Regions from separate parts of the Nonomuraea sp. B208 genome, predicted to be linked through region 1. Evidence: riboswitches for the same ligand, from Rfam matches in the RefSeq annotation. Region 1 holds a riboswitch; the other holds the start of a gene.
The links. Region 1 has a riboswitch for cobalamin ahead of cobN (cobaltochelatase subunit CobN). Riboswitches for the same ligand answer to the same signal wherever they lie in the genome.
Positions count from the first base shown of each region.

Region 2: another riboswitch for cobalamin. It lies ahead of AC27IY_RS38720 (ribonucleoside-diphosphate reductase subunit alpha); the one in region 1 lies ahead of cobN (cobaltochelatase subunit CobN).

Region 1 covers NZ_BAAJOU010000027.1:3,048-14,584, reverse strand. Annotated here, with positions in the region: gene AC27IY_RS31670 (sterol desaturase family protein) at 1-550, shown strand, start outside; gene AC27IY_RS31665 (CbtB domain-containing protein) at 722-922, shown strand; gene AC27IY_RS31660 (CbtA family protein) at 931-1,695, shown strand; gene AC27IY_RS31655 (histidine phosphatase family protein) at 1,700-2,254, shown strand; gene AC27IY_RS31650 (VWA domain-containing protein) at 2,251-4,422, shown strand; gene cobO (cob(I)yrinic acid a,c-diamide adenosyltransferase) at 4,425-5,027, shown strand; gene AC27IY_RS31640 (cobyrinic acid a,c-diamide synthase CobB) at 5,021-6,358, shown strand; gene cobN (cobaltochelatase subunit CobN) at 6,313-10,128, opposite strand; cobalamin riboswitch at 10,167-10,348, opposite strand; gene cobG (precorrin-3B synthase) at 10,380-11,537, shown strand, end outside.
Region 2 covers NZ_BAAJOU010000028.1:524,507-536,043, reverse strand. Annotated here, with positions in the region: gene AC27IY_RS38755 (ABC transporter ATP-binding protein) at 1-164, shown strand, start outside; gene AC27IY_RS38750 (HAD family hydrolase) at 161-925, shown strand; gene AC27IY_RS38745 (inositol monophosphatase family protein) at 916-1,791, shown strand; gene AC27IY_RS38740 (HAD-IIB family hydrolase) at 1,788-2,591, shown strand; gene AC27IY_RS38735 (CoA-acylating methylmalonate-semialdehyde dehydrogenase) at 2,588-4,093, shown strand; gene AC27IY_RS38730 (mechanosensitive ion channel family protein) at 4,300-5,349, opposite strand; gene AC27IY_RS38725 (ribonucleotide-diphosphate reductase subunit beta) at 5,370-6,365, opposite strand; gene AC27IY_RS38720 (ribonucleoside-diphosphate reductase subunit alpha) at 6,400-8,592, opposite strand; cobalamin riboswitch at 8,683-8,877, opposite strand; gene AC27IY_RS38715 (Bug family tripartite tricarboxylate transporter substrate binding protein) at 8,882-9,853, opposite strand; gene AC27IY_RS38710 (SAM-dependent methyltransferase) at 9,971-10,756, opposite strand; gene glmS (glutamine--fructose-6-phosphate transaminase (isomerizing)) at 10,826-11,537, opposite strand, start outside.

The DNA of each region.
Region 1 (11,537 bases):
CGCCGTCCTGATCGCCGACCTCGGCATCACCCTGACGCACTACGCCAGCCACAAGATCGGCGTGTTGTGGCGCTTCCACGCCGTCCACCACTCCATCAAGCGCTTCTACGGCTTCAACGGGCTGATGAAGCACCCCCTGCACCAGACCGTGGAGATGAGCGCCGGCGTCGCCCCGCTCATCCTCGTCGGCCTGCCGGTCGACGTCGCCTCCGCCCTGGCCGTCGCCGTCGCCGTGCAACTGCTGCTCCAGCACTCCAACGCCGACTACCGCGTCGGCCCGCTCACGTACGTGCTCGCGCTCAACGAAGGCCACCGCTTCCACCACCTCAAGTGGGCCGGGATCGGCGACGTCAACTTCGGCCTGTTCACTCTGACTTGGGATCACCTGCTCGGCACCTTCTCCTACGACCCCGCCCGCCGCTTCACCTCCGACCAGCTCGGCATGGCGGCCAAACCCGACTACCCCACCGCCTATCTCGCCCAGCTCGCCGAGCCCTTCCGTGCCTCCGGCGCCTGCCACGCCGACCTGCCCGCCTCGGGGACGCATTGACGCGAACGGGAGAAAAGGATACGTTCCGGGAGATTTCACGGTTGTCCAAGGGAAATCCGGTGAGATGCCGGTGCGGACGCGCCACTGTATCCGGGACGTTGATCCCGGGAGCCAGGTCGCTTGGCGACCGTGACCTCGCAACATGGGACGCGTCACCCTGAGGAGGCTCACATGAGCGGGTTGTCCAGCCCGTCGTCCGTTCCGTCGTCCATTCCCTTCCCGCGCCTGCGGCCCTGGCTGCTGGCCGTGCCCGTGCTGTTGCTCGTGGCGTACCTCGTCCTGATGGACAACGGCGCCATCTCCCAGACGGGAGCATTCCTGCACGAACTCATGCACGACGGGCGGCATCTGCTCGGCGTGCCCTGCCACTAGGGGGCGGGGTGGTACGCACTCTCCTGGTCAGGGGCCTGCTCATGGGGCTGCTGGCCGGACTCGTCGCGGGCGGCTTCGCCTTCGTCTTCGGCGAGCCTCGCGTGGATGACGCGATCGCCCTGGAGGAGGCGGCCGCCGGGACGGCCGCGCACGACCACGCCGCCGAGGAGGCGGCGCATGACCACGGCGAAGGGGCCGCGGTCAGCAGGCCGGCGCAGAAGGCGGCGCTCTTCCTCGCCACCGGCCTCTACGGGCTGGCCGTCGGCGGCGTGTTCGCCCTGGTGTTCGCGGGCCTGCGCGGGCGGGTCGGGCCGCGTTCGGACGGGCGGCTGGCGCTGGCCGCCGCCGGGACGGCGTTCGGCGCGGTCATCCTGGTTCCCTTCGTGAAATATCCGGCCAACCCGCCGGCGGTGGGCGACCCCGAGACCATCGACAGCCGCACCCTGCTCTACGTGGTGATGATTCTCGTGGGGCTGGCCGCGACGGCGATCGCGGTGGCCACGGCCCGCCGGGTCACGACCGGAGACCACTGGGCACGGTGGGTGGCGGCGGTGGCCGCCTTCCTCGTGCCCGTGGCCGCCGCGTGGTGGCTGCTGCCGGCGGTCGACGAGGTGCCTGACGGCTTCCCCGCGACGCTGCTGTGGCAGTTCAGGCTCGCCTCGCTCGGCACCCAGCTCGTCTTCTGGACGGCGTTCGGCGTGCTGTTCGGCTGGGCGAGCGACCGGGTGGCGCGGCGCGCGGCGGCTCCTGCGCCCCTCGCCGTGCCGGGCTGAGCGGGTGCTGTTCGTCCGGCACGCCACGACGCCGGGCATGCGGGCCGCGTGCTTCCCCCGCGAGGAGGACGACGCCGACGAGGCGAGCTTGGCCAGGGCCGCCGCGCTGGGGTTCGCCGCGCTCCCCGCGTGGGTGGCCCCGGCCAGGGCCGCCCGGCGGACCGCCGCCGCTCTGGGGCTGGAGCCACGTGAGGCTCCGGCCCTGCGGGAGGCGGACTGCGGGCGGTGGCGCGGCCTGCCGTACGAGCGGGTCGCGCGGGAGGAGCCGGAGGCGCTGGCGAGCTGGCTGACCGACCCGGACGCCGCCCCGCACGGCGGCGAGTCCCTGGCCGCGCTCGCCGTCCGGGTCGCCGGCTGGCTCGAAGCGGCACGGGACGAGCCCGAGGCGGTCGCCGTCTGCGACGCCGGCGCCATCCGGGCGGCGCTCGGCCACGCCCTCGGGCTGGGCCCGCAGGCCACCGCACGTTTCGATGTGGCGCCCCTGTCCACCACCGAGCTGGTCGTCACGCGCGACGGCTGGCGGGTGGCCCATGTCAACCGGAAGGTCTGGAAGTCTTGATCGTCACCTATCCGTTCAGCGCCGTCGTCGGCCTCGACGACCTGAAGCTGGCGCTGGTGCTGAACGCGGTCTCGCCCCGGGTGGGCGGGGTGCTCGTACGCGGGGAGAAGGGAACGGCGAAGTCCACGATCGTGCGGGCGCTGGCCGCCCAGCTCCCCTCGGTGGCCGTGGTGCCGGGGTGCCGGTTCGCCTGCGATCCGGCCGCGCCCGACCCCGGCTGCCCGGACGGGCCGCACGAGCCGGGGGCCGAGGGCGTGGAACGTCCGGCGGCCCTGGTGGAGCTGCCCGTGGGCGCGTCGGAGGACCGGCTGGCCGGCTCGCTCGACGTGGAGCGGGCGCTGACGGAGGGCGTGAAGGCGTTCGAGCCCGGCCTGCTGGCCGCCGCTCATCGCGGCGTGCTGTACGTGGACGAGGTGAACCTGCTGCACGACCACCTCGTGGACCTGCTGCTCGACGCCGCCGCCCTGGGGACGTGCTACGTCGAGCGCGAGTCGGTGTCGGTACGCCACGCCGCCCGCTTCCTGCTGGTGGGGACCATGAACCCGGAGGAGGGCGAGCTGCGCCCGCAGCTCCTGGACCGGTTCGGCCTGACGGTCGAGGTCCGGGCGTCACGGGACCCGGAGGAGCGGGCCGAGGTGGTGCGGCGGCGGCTGGCCTTCGAGGCGGACGCGGCGGCGTTCGCGGCCCGCTGGGCGGCGGAGGAGTCGGCGCTGGCGGCCAGGATCGCCGCCGCCCGCGCCCGCGTGCCCGGCGTGCGGCTGCCGGACGCGCGGCTGCGGCAGATCGCGACGGTGTGCGCGGCGTTCGAGGTGGACGGCCTGCGCGCGGACCTGGTGACGGCGAACGCGGCGATCGCGCACGCCGCCTGGCAGGGGCGCGACGCCGTGACCACCGAGGACGTGCGGGCGGCGGCCCGGCTGTCGCTGCCGCATCGCAGGCGGCGCGACCCGTTCGACGCGCCGGGGCTGGACGAGCGGCTGCTTGAGGAGCTGCTGGAGCGTACGGCGGGGGACGACGAACCCGGGCCCGGCGACGATGACGGCGGCGGCCGGGGCGACGACGGCAGCGGTCCGGGGAACGGCGCCGGCGGTCCGGGCGATGACGGCAGTGGTCCGGGCGGCGACGGCGGTCCTGGCAACGACCGTCGCGGCCCCGGCGGCGACGGCCGTGGTTCGGCGGGAACGTCGCCACCGCCCGCGGACGCGGCGGGGCCGGACGGCGCGGGCATGGGCGCGGGCATGGGCGCGGACCCGGCTTCGGCGCCGGCTCCGGCTTCGGCGAGCGCGGGACCAGGATCGGGCGGGCGGGATCACGCCGGGCCGCCGGACTCCGTGGAGCCCTCGGACGGCGCGCTGCCCGGCGACGCGCACCGGGTGGCGGGGGTGGCGGCGCCGTACCGGGTGCCGTTGCTGGAGGTGCCGGGGCTCGGCGAGGGCGCGGCGGGCAGGCGGTCGCGGTCGCGGACCCGGCGCGGCCGCAGCACCGGCTCTCGCCGCCCGGACGGCCCGATAGGCGACCTGCACGTGCCGGCGACGCTGCTCGCGGCGGCCCCGCACCAGCGCGGACGCGGCCGCCACGGCACCGGCCTGGTGCTGCGCGGCGACGACCTGCGTGAGGTCGTGCGCGAGGGCCGGGAGGGCAATCTCGTGCTGTTCGTCGTGGACGCCAGCGGCTCGATGGCCGCCCGCAAGCGGATGACCGCCGTCAAGACCGCCGTGCTCAGCCTGCTGCTGGACGCCTACCAGCGCCGCGACAAGATCGGCCTGATCACCTTCCAGGGGACCGGCGCGCGGGTGGCGCTGCCGCCCACGTCGTCGGTGGAGGCGGGCGCGGCCCGGCTGCGGTCCCTGCCCACCGGCGGGCGCACGCCCCTGGCGGCGGGGCTGATCCGCGCGGCGGAGGTGCTGCGCGTGGAGCGGCTGCGCGATCCGGCGAGGCGGCCCCTGCTGGTGCTGGTGACCGACGGCCGGGCCACGGCGGGCGGCGACGTGGACCGGGCCGCCGCGCTGCTGGCGGGCACCGCGTCGGTGGTCGTGGACTGCGAGAGCGGGCCGGTCAGGCTCGGCCTGGCCGTCCGGCTGGCGTCCCGGCTGCGCGCCCGCCTGGTGCCCCTCGACTCCCTGGCCGACCTCGGGGCGGTCGTCCGTGACTACAGGAAGGCGGTCTGATCATGCCGCAGGGAAAACCGGCCGTCGTGCCCGACGACGGCCTCACCACGCGCCAGCGGCGGACCCGGCCGCTGCTGATGGTCCACACCGGGCCCGGCAAGGGCAAGTCCACGGCCGCGTTCGGGATGGCGCTGCGCGCCTGGAACCAGGGGTGGCCGATCGGGGTGTTCCAGTTCGTGAAGTCGGCCAAGTGGCGCATCGGCGAGGAGCGGGCGCTCAAGGTGCTCGGCGAGAGCGGCGAGGGCGGGCCGGTGACCTGGCACAAGATGGGCGAGGGCTGGTCGTGGATCCAGCGGCCCGGCACCGAGGAGGACCACGCGGCCGACGCCCGCGAGGGCTGGGAGCAGATCAAGCGCGACCTGGCGGCCGAGACGTACCGGTTCTACGTGCTGGACGAGTTCACGTACCCGCTGAAGTGGGGCTGGCTGGACCTGGACGACGTGCTGGCGGCGCTGACGGCGCGGCCGGGCAACCAGCACGTCGTGATCACGGGGCGGGACGCGCCCGAGCGGCTGGTCGAGGCCGCTGACCTGGTGACGGAGATGGGCAAGGTGCGCCACCCCATGGACGCGGGGCAGAAGGGGCAGAAAGGCATCGAGTGGTAGTTCCCCGGCTCGTCATCGCGGCCCCGTCGTCGGGCAGCGGCAAGACGACGGTGGCCACGGGGCTGATGGCGGCGCTGCGGGCGCGCGGGCTCAGGGTGTCGCCCCACAAGGTGGGGCCCGACTACATCGATCCGGGCTACCACGCCCTCGCCACCGGCCGTCCCGGCCGCAACCTGGACCCGTGGCTCGTCGGCGAGCGGCTGGTCGCGCCGCTGTTCCTGCACGGCGCGGCCGGGTGCGACGTGGCGGTGGTCGAGGGCGTGATGGGCCTGTTCGACGGCAAGGGGGACACCGGTTTCGCCTCGACCGCGCACGTCGCGACGCTGCTGGACGCGCCCGTGGTGCTGGTGCTCGACGCGGCCAGGCAGAGCAGGTCGGTGGCGGCGGTGGCGCACGGGTTCGCCACGTTCGATCCGCGGGTGCGGGTGGGCGGGGTGGTGCTCAACCGGGTGGGCTCCGACCGGCACGAGGAGCTGTGCCGCTCCGCGCTGGCCGCCGCCGGGGTGCCGGTGCTGGGGGCGATCCGCCGCGACGACGCCGTGGCCACGCCGTCCCGGCATCTGGGGCTGGTGCCCGCCGCCGAACGGAAGGCCGAGGCACTGGCGGCGGTGGACCGGCTGGCCGCGCTGGTGGCCCGCTCGTGCGACCTGGACGCGCTGCTGCGGCTGGCCCGCTCGGCTCCCCCGCTGGGCGGGTCCGCCTGGGAGCCGCCGCCGGGCGCTCCTGGCGCGGCGGGCGGCCGGACGGTGGTCGCGATGGCCGGCGGGGCGGCGTTCACCTTCGGCTACGCCGAGCACGCCGAGCTGCTGCGGGCGGCCGGGGCCGAGGTCGCCGTCTTCGATCCGCTGCGCGACGAACGGCTGCCGGACGGCGCCGGCGCGCTCCTGATCGGCGGGGGCTTCCCCGAGATGTACGCCGCCGAACTGGCCGCCAACGAGCCGCTGCGCGAGCAGGTCGCCGCCTTCCCCGGACCGATCGCGGCCGAGTGCGCGGGACTGCTGTACCTGTGCGACGAGCTGGACGGCCGGCGCATGTGCGGCCGGGTCCCCGGGCGGGCGCGGATGACGTCCCGGCTGACGCTCGGCTACCGGGACGCGCTCGCGTTGCGGCGCTCGCCGCTCACCAGGGCGGGCGAGCGGCTGCGGGGACACGAGTTCCACCGCACCGCCGTCCGGTACACCGGCGAGCCGCTGTTCCGCTGGGACGGCGGCCACGACGGGTACGGCGACCCCGGCGTGACCGCGTCCTACCTGCACCTGCACTGGGCGGGCGCGCCGCACCTGGCTCAGCGGCTGGTGTCGTCCTCCAGGTCGCCCTCGGTCTTGAGATAGACCTCGCGCAGGCCGCGCAGGACCTCCGGGTCGGGGTGCTCCCACATGCCGCGCTGGGCGGCCTCCAGGAGGCGTTCGGCGATGCCGTGCAGCGCCCACGGGTTGGAGCGGGCCATGAACTCCTGGTTCTCGGGGTCGAGGACGTAGGTCTCGGTCAGCTTGTCGTACATCCAGTCGGCGACCACGCCGGTCGTGGCGTCGTAGCCGAACAGGTAGTCGACGGTGGCGGCCAGCTCGAACGCGCCCTTGTAGCCGTGCCGGCGCATGGCGGCCAGCCAGCGCGGGTTGACCACCCGCGCGCGGAAGATCCGCGAGGTCTCCTCCGACAGGGTGCGGGTGCGTACGGCGTCCGGGCGGGTGCTGTCGCCGACGTAGGCGGCCGGGGCCTTGCCGGTGAGCGCCCGTACGGTGGCGATCATGCCGCCGTGGTACTGGAAGTAGTCGTCGGAGTCGGCGATGTCGTGCTCGCGGGTGTCGACGTTCTTGGCGGCGACCGCGATGCGGCGGTAGGCGTCTTCCATCTGCGGGCGGGCGGCGACGCCGTCGAGGTCGCGGCCGTAGGCGTAGCCGCCCCACACGGCGTACACCTCGGCGAGGTCGGCGTCGTCGCGCCAGTTGCGGCTGTCGATGAGCGGCAGCAGACCCGCCCCGTACGCGCCGGGCGCCGAGCCGAAGATCCGCATCGTCGCCAGGCGTTCGTCGCCGCCGGACGCGGCCACGTGGGCGCGCACGTAGTTGTCCTCGGCCGGCTCCGGGAGCGACGCGGCCAGCCGTACGGCGTCGTCGAGCATGCTCACCACGTGCGGGAACGCGTCGCGGAAGAACCCGCTGATGCGGACCGTCACGTCGATGCGCGGGCGGCCCAGCTCGGCGAGCGGGATCGGCTCCAGCCGGGCGACGCGGCGCGAGGCGTCGTCCCATTCGGGACGGACGCCGAGCAGGGCCAGGACCTCGGCGACGTCGTCGCCCGCCGTGCGCATGGCGCTGGTGCCCCACACCGACAGCCCGACCGAGCGCGGCCACTCGCCGGTGTCGGCGCGATAGCGCGCCAGCAGGGACTCGGCCATGGCCTGGCCGGTCTCCCAGGCCAGGCGGCTCGGCACCGCGCGGGGATCGACGGAGTAGAAGTTGCGGCCGGTCGGCAGCACGTTGACCAGGCCGCGCAGCGGCGAGCCGCTGGGCCCTGCGGGCACGTAGCCGCCGTCCAGGGCGTGCAGGACGTGGTCGAGCTCGTCGGTGGTGCGGGCCAGGCGCGGCACCATCTCGGTGGCGGCGAAGGCGAGCACCCGCGCAACGAGCTCCACCCGCTCCGCCGGCACACCGCCCAGCGCCGCGCGGGCGACGGTGGACCCCACCTCCGGGGCGACGACGGACCCCGCCTCCGGGGTGCCGCCCAGTGCCGCGCGGGCGACCGCGGACTTCACCTCCGGGGTGCCGCCCAGCGCCGCGCGAGCGACCGCGGACTTCACCTCCGGGGTGCCGCCCAGCGCCGCGCGAGCGACCGCGGACTTCACCTCCGGCGCGCCGCCCAGCACCGCGCGGGCGACGGCGGGTGCCGACTCGGGCGCCCAGTCGCGTTCCTCCATGGCCTCGACCAGGGCGCGGGCGACCGACTCCGCCCGGTCCACCTCGCCCAGCCCCCCCGTGCCGTCCTCCGCCAGGCCGAGGGCCTCGCGCAGGCCGGGCAGGGTCTCCCGGCCCGCCCACATCTGGCGGGCGCGCAGCATCGCCAGCACCAGGTCGACGCGTACCTGCCCGGTCGGCGCCTGGCCGAGCACGTGCAGGCCGTCACGGATCTGGACGTCCTTCACCTCGCACAGCCAGCCGTCCACATGCAGGATGAGGTCGTCGAACTCGCTGTCGTGCGGCCGGTCGGCCAGCCCCAGGTCGTGGTCCAGCCGCGCGGCCTGGATCAGCGTCCAGATCTGCGCCCGGATCGCGGGCAGCTTGGCCGGGTCCATCGCGGCGATCGTGGCGTGCTCGTCCAGCAGCTGCTCCAGCCGGGCGATGTCGCCGTAGGTGTCGGCGCGGGCCATCGGCGGCACAAGGTGGTCCACGAGCACGGCGTGCGCGCGCCGCTTGGCCTGCGTGCCCTCCCCCGGGTCGTTGACGAGGAACGGGTAGATCAGCGGCAGGTCGCCGATGGCGGCGTCGGTGGCGCAGGCCGCCGACAGGCCCGCCGACTTGCCCGGCAGCCACTCCAGGTTGCCGTGCTTGCCGACGTGCACCATGGCGTGCGCCCCGAACTCGGCCGACAGCCAGCGGTAGGCGGCCAGGTAGTGGTGGCTGGGCGGCAGGTCGGGATCGTGGTAGATGGCGATGGGGTTCTCGCCGAAGCCACGCGGCGGCTGCACCATCACCACCAGGTTGCCGGCCCGCAGCGCCGCCAGCACGATGTCGGTGCCGTTCTCGCCCTCGTGCACGAACAGCTCGCCCGGCGGCGGCCCCCAGTGCCGCTCGATCGCCTCCCGCAGCTCCGCGGCCAGGGTGCGGTACCACTGCTCGTAGGAGGCGGCGGAGATGCGGACCGGGTTGCCCGCCAGGTGCTCCTCGGTCAGCCAGTCCTGGTCCTGGCCGCCGGCGGCGATCAGCGCGTGGATGAGCGCGTCGCCGTCCTGCTCGGCTACGCCGGGGAAGCCGTCGCCCAGGTCGTAGCCGGCCTCGGCGAGCCGGGCCAGCAGCCGTACGGTGCTCGCGGGGGTGTCCAGCCCGACGGCGTTGCCGACGCGGGAGTGCTTGGTCGGGTACGCCGACAGCATGACCACCAGCCGCCGCGCGGCGGGCGGCGTGTGCCGCAGCAGGCCGTGGCGCACCGCGATGCCCGCCACCCGGGCGGCCCGTTCGGGGTCGGCGACGTAGACGGTCAGCCCGTCGGGGTCGATCTCCTTGAACGAGAACGGCACCGTGATGATTCGCCCGTCGAACTCCGGGATCGCCACCTGGGAGGCGGCGTCCAGCGGCGACAGGCCGTCGTCGTTCTCCTCCCACGCCTGGCGCGTGGTGGTGAGGCAGAGCCCTTGCAGGATCGGCACGTCGAGCCCGGCCAGCGCGCCGACGTCCCATGCCTCGTCGTCGCCGCCCGCGCCGGCGGTGGCCGGGCGGGAGCCGCCCGCCGCCAGCACCGTGACGACCAGCGCGTCCGCCGCGCGCAGCGTGTCGAGCAGCTCCGGCTCGGCCGCGCGCAGGGACGAGCAGAAGATCGGCAGCGCCTGCCCGCCCGCGTCCTCGACGGCGGCGCACAGTGTCTCGACGAACGCGGTGTTGCCCGCCATGTGGTGCGCCCGGTAGTAGAGCACCCCCACCACCGGGCCGCTGGTGGAGCGGGCAGGGCGTTCCAGCCGTCCCCAGGTGGGCGCGGCGGCGGGCGGCTCGAACCCGTGCCCGGTCAGCAGGACGGTGTCGGACAGGAACGCGTGCAGCTGCGCCAGGTTGGCCGGCCCGCCGTGGGCCAGGTAGGCGTGCGCCTCGGCGCACACCCCGCCGCTGACCGTGGACAGCTCCATCAGCTCGGCGTCGGGCGCCTGCTCGCCGCCCAGCACCACCACCGGGCGCGGCCCGGCCAGCAGCGCGTCCAGCCCCTCCTCCCAGGCCCGGCGCCCGCCCAGCAGGCGGACCACGACGAGGTCGGTCCCCTCCGTCAGGCCGGGCAGGTCCTCGGCGGTCAGCCGGGCTGGATTGCCCAGACGGTAGTCCGCGCCGCAGGCGCGGGCGCTCAGCAGGTCGGTGTCGGAGGTGGAGAGCAGCAGGACGGTACGGCTGTCGCCAGGCACGGCGCGTTCCTCCCTCGGGGTCCTCGCCCCGGTCGCGGGTGTTGCGACGGCAGGAGTCTCCTGGCTCCCGGATCGACGCTCACCCCGGCCTTCCCGCCCGTCGCCGGACAGTGGCCTTGTGGTGGGGTTCGCTCCCCGGTCACAGTGGCGGGACCGCGCCGGATTCGCACCGGCTTCCTCCCTTTGCCATCGCCTACGCCGAAGCTTACGGCAGGAGCGACCCGCCCCAGAAGTGGCGTTACGATCCCTTCGTGCCCGTAGGTGAATTTCCCGGACGTACGCGTCCCGATGCCTGTCCGGGGGCGCTGCAGGTGCACGAGGCCGCCGACGGCCCGCTCGCCCGCGTGCGCCTGCCCGGCGGCGCGGTGTCGGCCGCGCAGCTCCGCGTGCTCGCCGCCTGCGCGGCCGAGCTGGGGGCGGACGTGATCGAGCTCACGTCGCGGGCGAACGTCCAGGTGCGGGGCCTGCGCTCGCCGGACGTCTTCGCCCGGCGGATCGCGGCGGCCGGGCTGCTGCCGTCGCCCGCCCACGAGCGGGTCCGCAACATCGTGGCCTCCCCGCTGAGCGGACGCGGCCCGGACGGGCTGCTGAACGTGCTGGCCATGGCCCATGCTCTCGACCGGGCCCTGTGCGCGCGGCCCCGGCTGGCCGGCTTACCGGGACGCTTCCTGTTCGCCCTGGACGACGGCACGGGCGACGTCGCCGGGCTCGGCGCCGACGTCACGTACGCGGCGACGAGGCTCGGCGCGGACGTCTCGCACGCGACGGCCGGGAGACTGCTCCTCGCCGGAACTGACACCGGACTGATCGCCGGGCCGGACGCGGCGATCGCGCTCATGATCGACGCCGCCGAGGCGTTCCTCGACGAGCTGCCCTCCGGCGATGACCGCGCCTGGCGCGTCCGCGAACTGGACGACGGCCCGGCCCGAATCGCCGCCCGCCTGCGCGGCGGCGCGAACCAGCCCGTCCCGGACTCGGCTCACCTCCCGCCGCCCCGTGCAGGCAGGCCAGCGGCGGGCCGGAATGTGCAGCGGGACGGGCGGGTGGCCGTCGAGGCCGTCGTGCCGCTCGGGCGGTTGACGTCCGGCCAGGCCCTGGCGCTCGCGGACACCGGTCACGCTGTGCGGTTGACGCCCTGGCGGACCGTCGTGCTGCCGGACCTCTCCCCCGCCGAGGCGAACCGGGCCGGGAAGGCGCTCGACGCCATGGGGCTCGTCACCGACCCGGACTCCCCCTGGGCCGGCGTCACCGCCTGCACCGGCCGTCCCGGCTGCGCCAAGGCCCTCGCCGACGTACGGGCGGACGCCCGGCGCTGGGTGGAGGGCCTGGACCGCGCCCCCGCCACCCCCGTCCACTGGGCGGGCTGCGAGCGCCGCTGCGGCCTGCCGCGCGGCCCGGTCGTCCAGCTG
Region 2 (11,537 bases), on a different contig from region 1:
CGGTACGGCTGCGCGTCCTCGACACCGAGCTGTACGCCGTGTCCTACCAGCCGGTCCAGGCCGGCCCGGGCGACGTGCTGACCTGCTGGACCGAGCAGCTGCACCTGTTCGGCGCCGACGGCGCGCGGATCACCTCCTGGGACCGGGCGGAGGTCAGCGCGTGAACCGTCCCGAGGCGCTGCTCCTCGACTTCGGCGGCGTGATCGTCGAGACCGTCAAACGCCCGTCCTGGGCCGCCGAGCTGGCCGCCGAGGTGCACGCGCTCCTCGCGCGGACCGGGTTCGACGGGCTCACGGCCGAGGAGGTCGAGAGCGACATCCGGGCCGCCGCGCGGGCCGACAAGTACTGGAAGGACTCCACCTCCCGGCAGTTCGCCCCGGAGGAGATGACGCACCGCAGGTTCTGGGCCGAGTTCGTGGCCACGGACTGGCCCGAGCGGGCCCGCACGCTGGTGACCGTCGAGGCGACGCCCCTGTGCAAGCGCATGGGCGAGCTGCGCAGCGACCGCAAGCTCCGCACCGGCATGACGGAGCTGCTGGCCGCCTGCTGGGAGCACGGCGTCGTCCCCGGGGTGGTCAGCAACTCCCTGTCCGGGGCCGTGCACCGCGACTACATGACCGCCGCCGGGCTCGACGACCAGGTGGCGGTGCAGGTGTACAGCGACGAGGTCGGCATCCGCAAGCCGAACCCCGAGATGATCCGGCTCGCCTGCCGGTCCCTCGGCGTGGAACCCGCCGACGTCTGGTACGTCGGGGACAACTACGACCGTGACGTCATCTGCGGCGCGCGGGCCGGGGTGGGCGCGACCGTCCTGATGGTCTCCGCGAGCACCGACAAGATCCCGTACGCGGTGCGGCAGAGCCCTCAGGCCACCGTCGAGGACCCCCGCGCCCTGCTGAGACTCCTGGAGCAGACATGGATGTGAACACCTCTCGCGAGCTGGCCGACATCGCGGTCGAGGCGGCGAGGGCGGTCGGCGACCGCCTGCGCGGCGCCTTCCGCTCCCGCCCCGAGATCCAGACCAAGCGTGACTTCCACGACCCGGTCACCGTGCACGACAAGGCGGCGGAGGAGGACATCCGCGCCGTTCTGGAACGGCGCTGCCCCGACAGCGTGGTGGTCGGCGAGGAAGGCGGCACCCGCGGCGAAGGCGCCATCCGCTGGTACGTCGACCCGATCGACGGCACCGCGAACTTCGCCGCCGGCCTGCCGTTCTTCTGCACCTCGATCGCGGCGGCGCTCGACGGCGAGGTGGTGGCCGGGGTGGTCTACGACCCCGTACGCGACGACGAGTTCACCGCCTGGCTCGGCGGCGCCGTCTGCAACGGCGAGCCGATCCGCAGCGCCGGCGCCGCCACCGAGCGCGAGGCGATGCTGCTGTCGAGCTATCCCACCCCCCGCGACCTGGCCGAGGACGAGGAGGGCGCGCTGCGCCGCTTCTCGCGGATGACCCAGGCGTTCGCCGCCATCCGCCGTCCCGGCAGCGCGGCGCTCAAGCTCGCGCACGTCGCCGCCGGCTGGTCCGACGTGGCCTACGGCACGCGCGTCAACGCCTGGGACGTGGCCGCGGGCTCCCTCCTGATCGAGCAGGCCGGCGGCGTCTACATCCCGCTGTCGGGCAGCGTCTTCGAGCCGGGCGGCTACCTCGCCACCGTGGGCGGCTTCGACCTCGCGGGCTCCGTGCTCGCCGACGTCGCGGAGTCCGCGCGGGGCGGCAGCGCGGTTTCCGCGCGGGCCGGCAGCGCGGAGTCCGCGCGGGGCGACGTCGCCGGGGCGGGGAGCTCCCGGTGATCCGCTGGATCGTGACGGACCTCGACGGCACCCTCGTCGGCCGCGACCTGGCCATGGTCCCGGCCAGCCGGGAGGCCCTGCGCCGCTTCCGCGCCGCGGGCGGCGAGGTGATCCTCGCCACCGGCCGCATGGAGTGCTCCGCCCGCCCCTACTACGACGAGCTGGGCCTGGACGGGCCCGCCATCCTCTACAACGGCGCCGCGACCGTGAACCCGGCGGCGGGCGCCGTGCTGCGCTCGCGCAACCTGCCGGCGAGCGCGTGGAAGACGCTGCTCGGCCTGTTCGGCGACCTGCCCGAGGGGGTCTACCCGGTCGCGTTCTCCGGCGGGGAGGCGCTGGCCGTGCACGACGTGCCCGAGCTGCGCGAGTACGCCAGGCGGGACGGGATCACGCTGCGCGACCCCGGCGACTGGGCGGCGCTGCCGCCCGACGAGATCGTCAAGTGCATGCTCATCGGCGGCCCGTTCCCCGAGCTGGACATCCCGGGAACGGTCACGGTCCGCTCCGAGGCGACCTACCTGGAGGTGCTGTCGGAGCAGGCGACCAAGGGCACCGCCTTGCGTGCGCTGGCCGCGGCCATGGGCGTGCCGATGGAGCAGGTCGCCGCCATCGGCGACAACCCGAACGACCTCGACATGATCGCGGCGGCCGGAGTGGGGTTCGCCGTCGGCGACGGCCACCCGGACGTCGTCGCCGCGGCCGACGTCGTGGCGAGGGCCTGCGCCGACGGCGCGCTCGTGGACGTCGTGGAGCTGGCGTTCCGGTCCAACGGTTGGGCCGGGGGGAAGGGAGAGCTGTGAGGTCGGTCAGGCATTGGATCAACGGCGCCCGCGCGGACGGCGACGCCCGTTCCGCCGAGCTGTTCGACCCGGCGACCGGGGAGGTGGGCGGGCACGTCGCGCTGGCCTCGCCCGCCGACGTGGACGCGGCCGTGGCGGCCGCCGCGGCCGCCTTCCCCGCCTGGCGTGACACCTCGCTGGTCAAGCGGGCCCGGGTGCTGTTCCGCTACCGCGAGCTGATGGAGGCCCACCGCGACGAGCTGGCCGCGCTGATCTCGGCCGAGCACGGCAAGGTGCACTCGGACGCGCTGGGCGAGGTGGCGCGCGGGCTGGAGGTGCTGGATTTCGCGTGCGGGATCCCGCACCTGCTCAAGGGCGCTTTCTCCGAGGGCGTCTCGACCCGGGTCGACTCCTATTCGATGCGTCAGCCGCTGGGCGTGGTGGCGGGGGTCACGCCGTTCAACTTCCCGGTCATGGTGCCGATGTGGATGTTCCCGATCGCGGTCGCGTGCGGGAACACGTTCGTACTGAAGCCGTCGGAACGCGATCCGTCGGCGTCGCTGCTCATGGCGCGGCTGTGGAAGGAGGCGGGGCTGCCCGACGGGGTGTTCAACGTCGTGCAGGGCGACAAGGTCGCCGTGGACCGGCTGCTCGAACACCCCGGCGTCCGGGCGGTGTCGTTCGTCGGCTCCACCCCGATCGCCAGGTACGTCTACGAGCGCGGCACCGCGCACGGCAAGCGGGTGCAGGCGCTCGGCGGGGCCAAGAACCACATGCTGGTGCTGCCCGACGCCGACCTCGACCTGGTCGCCGACGCCGCCGTGTCCGCGGGCTTCGGCTCGGCGGGCGAGCGGTGCATGGCGATCTCGGTGGTGCTCGCGGTGGAGCCGATCGGTGACGAGCTGGTACGGAAGATCGTCGAGCGGGTCGAGCGGCTGGTGGTCGGGCCGGGCGACGACCCGAAGTCGGAGATGGGGCCGCTGGTCACCCGGGCGCACAGGGACAAGGTGGCCTCCTACCTGGACCTGGGGGTTCAGGAGGGCGCCACGCTCGTGGTCGACGGCCGCGACGCCCCCGTGCTCGGCGGCGGCAGGGCCGCGGAGACGCCGGGCTTCTGGCTGGGCCCGACCCTGCTCGACCACGTGCCCGTCGGCTCGCGGACGCACGTGGACGAGATCTTCGGCCCGGTGCTGTCCGTCGTGCGGGTGTCGTCGTACGACGAGGGGCTGAAGGTCATCAACGACTGTGAGTACGGCAACGGCACGACGATCTTCACCAACGACGGCGGCGCGGCCCGGCGCTTCCAGAACGAGGTCGAGGTCGGCATGGTCGGTGTCAACGTGCCGATCCCGGTGCCGATGGCGTTCTACAGCTTCGGCGGCTGGAAGGCGTCGCTGTTCGGCGACACGCACGTGCACGGCACCGAGGGCGTGCACTTCTACACCAGGGGCAAGGTCGTCACGTCCCGCTGGCCCGACCCTTCGCACGGCGGCGTGAACCTGGGCTTCCCCACGAACGCGTAGCCCGCCCGCCGCGACGTGTGGACCCCGGGCTCGGCCGGCGTGAGCCGGCCCGGGGTGTGGGCGGGGTCCGGCCGGGGGGCGCCAATCCCGTCGGCCAGGCCGCGGCCCGCGGCCCTCTTCTTTCAGGGCCGCCGCGAAGGAAGTTCAAGAAGCTCGCTGCCGGACATTCACCACGGTAAGCGGATGATCCGCAGAGAGCCATCCATTTATCCGGGGAGCCCCGCGCCCTCGACGCGGAAGCGGGGCAGCGCCTCCGGATGGTTGTCGCGCACGTAGTCGACCAGGAACTCGCGCACGTCGCACTTGAGGTCCCACGCCGAGGGCGAGTCGGCGGCGCTCATCAGGCAGCGCAGCTCGACCAGCCCATTGGGCAGCACGTCGGTGACCTGCAGCGTCCAGTCCTTCTGGTCCCACAGCGGGTTGCCCTGGAGGAACTCGTACAGCGCCTCGCGCAGCCGTTTGACCGGCACCGACCAGTCCACCCGCAGCTGGACCGCGGCCAGGACGCGGCTGCCGTGCCGGGTCCAGTTCTCGAACGGGTTCTGGGTGAAGTAGCTGACCGGCAGCACGAGCCGCCGCTCGTCCCAGAGCCGCAGCACCACGTACGTGAGCGTCAGCTCCTCGATCCGCCCCCACTCCTCCTCGACCACGACCACGTCGTCCAGCCGGAGCGCGTCGCTGAAGGCGAGCTGCAGCCCGGCGAGCACGTTGCCGATCGTGGGCTGGGCGGCGATGCCGACGACGGCGCCCGCGATGCCGGCCGAGGCCAGCAGGCCGGCGCCGAGCGCGCGCACGCCGGGGAAGGAGAAGAGCATCGCGCCGAGCGCGATCACGATGATGACCGCGGCGGCGATGCGGCGGACCAGCGCGATCTGGGTCATGATGCGCCGGGCCCGCCGGTTGCGCTCGCCCTCGATCTGCACCAGCCGGTCGAGGACGACGTCGGTCAGCGCGTACGAGGCCTGCACGATCAGCCAGGTCACCGCGGCGATGGTGAGCAGCCCCAGCACCCGGTCCACGCCCTCGGCGAGCGCCCGCTGCCGGCCCGACTCGCCGAGGATGCCCACCCCGAACACCACGTTGGTGGCCACCACGGCGGCCACCGCGAACGCCGGCCACGTGCAGCGCTCCACGAGGTGCTGGGCGAGCGCCCATTTGCGCCCGATCCTGCCGAGCACCCGCCGGACCACTTCGACCAGGAGGATGGATCCGACCACCGAGAACACGAGGATCGGCCAGTCCGCCGGATGCTGCACGCTCTTGCCCCCCAAAAATCCTAGAACGTCTCGTCGAAGCTCACATTGCCCTCAACCGCCACCTGGTAAGCGGAGACACGCCTTTCGAAGAAGTTCGCCAGCTCCTGCACGTCCTGGAGCTCCATGAACGCGAAGGGGTTGGCCGAGCCGTACCTGCGGGGCAGGCCGAGCCGGGTCAGCCGCTGGTCGGCGACGTATTCGAGGTATTGGCGCATCTGGTCCACGCCCATGCCCGGCATGCCCTCGCCGCACAGGTCCTCGGCGAAGGCCAGCTCGGCGGCGACCGCCTCCTCCAGCATGGCGGTCACCTGCTTGCCCAGCTCGTCGTCGAAGAGCGACGGCTCCTCGGCGCGCACGGTGTCGACCACGCTGAAGGCGAACTCCATGTGCATGGACTCGTCGCGGAACACCCAGTTCGTCCCGGTGGCCAGGCCGCCGAGCAGGCCGCGGGAGCGGAACCAGTAGACGTAGGCGAACGCGCCGTAGAAGAACAGGCCCTCGATGCAGGCGGCGAAGCAGATGAGGTTGAGCAGGAACTGCCGGCGCTGACCGGCGTCCTCCAGCCGGTCGAGCCCGCCGATCGAGTCGATCCACTTGAAGCAGAACTCGGCCTTGTCCCTGATGGACGGGATGTGCTCGACCGCGGCGAACGCCTTGACCCGCTCGTCGGGATCCGGCAGGTACGTGTCCAGCAGCGTCAGGTAGAACTGCACGTGCACCGCCTCCTCGAAGAGCTGCCGGCTCAGGTAGAGCCGCGCCTCGGGCGCGTTGACGTGCTGGTAGAGGTTGAGCACGAGGTTGTTGGCCACGATCGAGTCGCCGGTCGCGAAGAAGGCGACCAGCCGGTTGATCAGGTGCCGCTCCTGCGGCGTCATCCGCGCCAGGTCGGCGACGTCGCTGTGCAGGTCCACCTCCTCGACGGTCCAGGTGTTGCGGATGGCGGCGCGGTAGCGCTCGTAGAAGTCCGGATAGCGCATGGGGCGCAGGGTGAGGTCCATTCCGGGGTCGAGCAGCATGACGTGGGACTCCTTGACGTCGGTGAGGGGGCTACTACTGGCAGGCTTCGCAGGTCTCGGGGTTCTCCAGCGAGCACGCGATCGCGTCCAGGGCGGCCGGGGCGGCCGGGGCGGCGGCCACGGTGGTCTGGGCGATGCGGGTCGCGGGGCGCGAGCGCAGGTAGTAGGTGGTCTTGAGGCCCTTCTTCCAGGCGTAGGCGTACATCGAGGAGAGCTTGCCGATGGTCGGCGCGGCCATGAAGAGGTTGAGCGACTGCGACTGGTCGATGTACGGCTGGCGGGCCGCGGCGAGGTCGATGAGCGCCTTCTGCGGCAGCTCCCAGGCGGTGCGGTAGAGCGTCTTCAGGTCGTCGGGGATGCCGGGCACGTCCTGGACCGAGCCGTCGGCGCGCTTGATCGCGTCGCGCATCTCCTGCGTCCACAGCCCGCGCTCCCGCAGGTCGGCCACCAGGTAGCGGTTGACCTGAAGGAACTCGCCGGACAGGGTCTCGCGCTTGAACACGTTGGACACCTGCGGCTCGATGCACTCGTAGCAGCCGGCGATGGAGGCGATGGTGGCGGTCGGCGCGATGGCGACCATGAGGGAGTTGCGCAGCCCGGTCCGCGCGATCTTGGCGCGCACCGCGTCCCAGCGGGGCGTGGCCGGCAGGTAGTGGTCGGGGTGCAGCACGCCGCCGGCCGCGCGGGTGTCGGCGTAGGAGGGGTGCCGGCCGCGCTCGGCGGCCAGGTCGGCCGAGGTGTCGTACGCGGTGAGCGCGATCTCCTCGGCGATCCTGGTGGACAGCTCCAGCGCCCGCGGCGAGTCGAACGGCAGCCGCAGCGCGAAGAACACGTCGGCGAGCCCCATGACGCCGAGCCCGATGGGCCGCCAGCGCCGGTTGGCCGCCTCGGCCTCGGGCGTCGGGTAGAAGCCGAGGTCGATGGTCCGGTCGAGGAAGCGCACGGCGGTGCGTACGGTGCCGCGCAGCCGTTCCCAGTCCAGGTCGTCCTCCACCAGGTGGGCGGCCAGGTTGACCGAGCCCAGGTTGCAGACGGCGGTCTCGCCGTCGCTGGTGACCTCCAGGATCTCGGTGCACAGGTTCGACAGGTGGATGACGTTGCCGGGGCGGGCGGTCTGGTTGGAGGTGCGGTTGGCGGCGTCCTTGAAGGTCATCCAGCCGTTGCCGGTCTGGGCGAGGGTGCGCATCATCCGGCCGTAGAGGGTGCGGGCGGGGATCTGCCGGACGAAGCGGCCGGCCGCCTCGTACGCGCGGTAGGCGGCGGTGAACTCCTCGCCGTACAGGTCGGTGAGGTCGGGTGTCTCCTTCGGGTCGAACAGCGACCAGACCTCGTCGGCCTCGACCCGGCGCATGAACTCGTCCGGCACCCAGTTGGCCAGGTTGAGGTTGTGGGTGCGGCGGGCGTCCTCGCCGGTGTTGTCGCGCAGCTCCAGGAACTCCTCGACGTCGGCGTGCCAGGTCTCCAGGTAGACGCAGGCCGCGCCCTTGCGCCGGCCGCCCTGGTTGACCGCCGCAACCGAGGAGTCGAGGGTGCGCAGCCACGGGACGATGCCGTTGGAGTGGCCGTTGGTGCCGCGGATCAGCGAACCGCGCGAGCGGACCCTGGTCCAGGAGATGCCGATGCCGCCGGCGTACTTGGACAGGCGGGCGACATGGCCGTAGCGCTCGTAGATGGCCTCCAGCTCGTCGCGCGGCGAGTCGAGCAGGAAGCACGACGACAGCTGCGGGCGCCGGCTGCCGGAGTTGAACAGCGTGGGCGAGCTGGGCAGGTACGACAGCGTCGACATCAGCCGGTACAGCTCGGCCGCCTCCGCCACGGTCTCGGCGAGCCCGCAGGCGACGCGCAGGAAGAAGTGCTGCGGCCGCTCCAGCACCGCCCGGGTCTCGGGGTGGCGCAGCAGGTAACGGTCGTGGACGGTGCGCAGGCCGAAATACTCGAAACGGTCGTCGGCCGCCGGGTCGACGAGGGCGTCCAGCTCGGCGGCGTGCCCGGCGACGAACGCGGCCAGCCGGTCCTGGAGCAGCCCGGCCGCGTGGCAGGCGGCCACCGACTCGGAGAAGGCGCGCACTCCCTGCCCGGCCGCCTCCTCGGCGATCTCCTCGGCCAGCAGCCGGGCGGCGACCCGTGAGTTCTCCGGGTCCGTGATCACCCGGGCGGCGGCCTCCTCGATGGCCAGCCGGCGACCGGCCGCGTCCAGGTGCCTGGCGGCCTCGACGGTCTGCGTCACGTGCTCTCCTCGCGAGCTCATTCCCGGGGAAGGGCACGCCAGAGCCACGCGGGCAGGCCGCGTCGCCCCGCCGGCCCTCCCTCGGGGCCATGGACGGTCACGTCGCGGGCAGGTCTTCGGGCTCGCGGGCACGCCTCATCGGCTCCTACTGGCCGTCGCTTCCCGGATCTCTCCAGTGCTCATGACGGCGGTCGTTCCCGCTCACCGCTGCGGGGCAGCCCCGGAATCGCACCGGGTTCCCTTTCACTCCGCCCCGAGGGGCGAACCAGCGACGACCTGGATCCTACATCTAGTGGCCGTTCCCGCAACTGCCCCTACAGGTTGTGGCTCGCGCCGAGTTGATCAGCCCCAGGTCATGGAGCACGGCCCGGGTGCGCTCGACCTCGGAGGCCAGCCAGAGCACGAAGTCGTCGCCGCCGAGCGGGATCGAGACCCAGCCGGCGGCCCGGCAGGCGGCCAGCCAGCCGGTGGAGGAGGTCGCCTCCTCGCACATGCGCACGGCCGCGTCGCGGCTCTCGTCCGGCATCTCTTCGGGACCGAAGGCGGCGGTCCAGTCGGTGAAGTCGACCCGTACGCCGGACTCCAGCAGCGTCGGCGCGTCCACCTCGGGCACCCGGTGGGCGCACGAGACCGCGAGCGCCCGGAGCCGGCCGCGGGCGAGGCCCTCCCGCCAGTCGGCGAGCGCCCCGGTGGCCGCCGCGGCCTTGCCGGACAGCAGGGCGGTCACGACCTCCTGGCTGCCGGGATAGCCGGTGTAGTCGACCTGACGGGCGTCGGCGCCGATGCCCTTGGCGATCAGGCCGAACAGCAGGTGGTCGGGCGCGCCCTGCGGGCCGCCGGCCAGCGGCGTGGCGCCGGGCCTGGCCAGCAGTTGGGCGGCGAAGCCCTCGAAGTCCTTGAAGCGGGAGTCGCCCGGCACGACCACGACCACGACGTCGCCGGCCAGCCGGGCGAGGGGGGTGGCCAGGTCGAGCAGGGTCTGGCCGTTGTTGAGCTCGGCGGCGGTCATCGCGGACAGGCCGCTCACGGTGACCTTGGTGCCGGTGCCGGTCTCGTAGCCGGCGGCGCGGGCCGCGCCGGCGAGCGCCCGCCCGACCTCGCTCCAGCGGCGGGCGGCCGGGTTGATGACGAACCGCGCCCGCAGCCTTGATCGGCCGGGGCCGCCGCCGCCCTGCCAGGCGCCGCAGCCGCTCAGCGCCGCACCGGTCAACGCCACGCCGGACGCGGCCAGCAGGCTTGCCAGGAACCGTCGACGGCGCATGTGTCTCTCCCCCGAAGCTCCACGAATCCCCCTTACCTACAGTTATTCACACATTACGCAGAGATACACATATAGGCGACAGATCCCACCAGCCGAAATTTGGTGAAATGTCGCTTTTTAGGCGGAAGTGGAATGATCGATTTTCCGGGCCACGCCCGCCATGAGCGACGACGGCAGCGCCCAATCGCCCACCAGTTTCGGCCGGTCCGGCCGCCAGTCGACGGCCTGCACCAGTCCGGGCGGATCAAGGGAGAACTCGCCGAAGAAGCGCCGGATCTCGGACGGCCGCCGGTCCGCTCCCCCGCTCCCGGACGAGCCCCGGTAGCCGCGGGGGACCTCCTCGTCCCCCAGCCGTCCCATCGTGGTGGCGTGGCTGATCACCAGGAAGCTGCCGGGGACGACCCGCTCGCGCAGCCGGGCCACGGCCCGGCCCGGCTGGGCGGAGTCGGGCAGGAAGTGCAGGATCGACACCAGCAGGACGGCGACCGGCCGGTCCAGGTCGAGGAAGTCACCGGCCTTGGCCAGCACGTCGTCGGCGTCGAGCAGGTCGGCCTCGACGCAGACGGCCCTGCCCACGTTCGTGAGCAGGGCCTTGGCGTGGGCGGCCACGACGGGGTCGTGGTCGACGTAGACGACCCGGGCGCCGGGCGCCACCTCGTGCGCGCTGCCCTGGGTGGGCAGCCCGCTGCCCAGGTCGATGAACTGGTCGATCCCGGCGGCGGCGACGTAGCGCACGGCACGCTGCAGGAAGGCCCGGTTCGCGCGGGCCAGCGGGACCGCCTCCGGGACCAGCTCGGCGAGCTGCTCGATGGCCAGGCGGTCGACCGCGAAGTTGTCCGTCCCGCCGAGCATGTAGTCGTACATGCGTGCGAGATTGGGCCGTTGCTGGTCGAACTGCCGCACGTATCGAATTTATGCTGTCCGGCCCCAGATAACACTACCCAGAGCGAAATGTGGCTTAATTGGAGTCAATTACTCAACAGTAACGCTCTTGGCTAGATTGCGCGGCTTGTCGACGTCCCGGTCCAGCGCGACCGCGGCGTGGTAGGCGAGGAGCTGGAGCGGGATGGTGAGCAGGATCGGGTCCAGCTCGACCTCGTTCTTCGGGATCACGATGACGTCGTCGGCCAGCTTGGTGTCCGGCTCCCGGTGGCCGACCATGAGCACCTGGCCGCCGCGGGTGCGGATCTCGCCGAGCGTGGTGAGGTTCTTGTCCAGCAGCTCGTCGTCGGGGACGATCGCGACCGTCGGCATCTCGGGGCCGATCAGCGCGAGCGGGCCGTGCTTGAGCTCGCTCGCCGGGTAGGCCTCGGCGTGCACGTACGAGATCTCCTTGAGCTTCTGCGCGCCCTCCCTGGCCACCGGGTAGCCGCGCACCCGCCCGACGAACATCATGCTCGGGTGGCCGGCGTACTTGCGGGCCAGCTCGGCGATCTTGTCGCCCTGGGTGAGGATCTCGGCGATCTGGCCGGGCAGCCGGCGCAGGCCCTCCACGATGCGCCGCCCGTCAGCCGGCGACAGGTCGCGCACCCGGCCGAGGTGCAGCGCGAGCAGCGCGAAGGCGACCGCCGTGGAGGTGAACGCCTTGGTCGAGGCGACCGAGACCTCGGGCCCGGCGTGCAGGTAGATGCCGCCGTCCACCTCGCGGGCGATGGCGCTGCCCACGGCGTTGACGATGCCGATG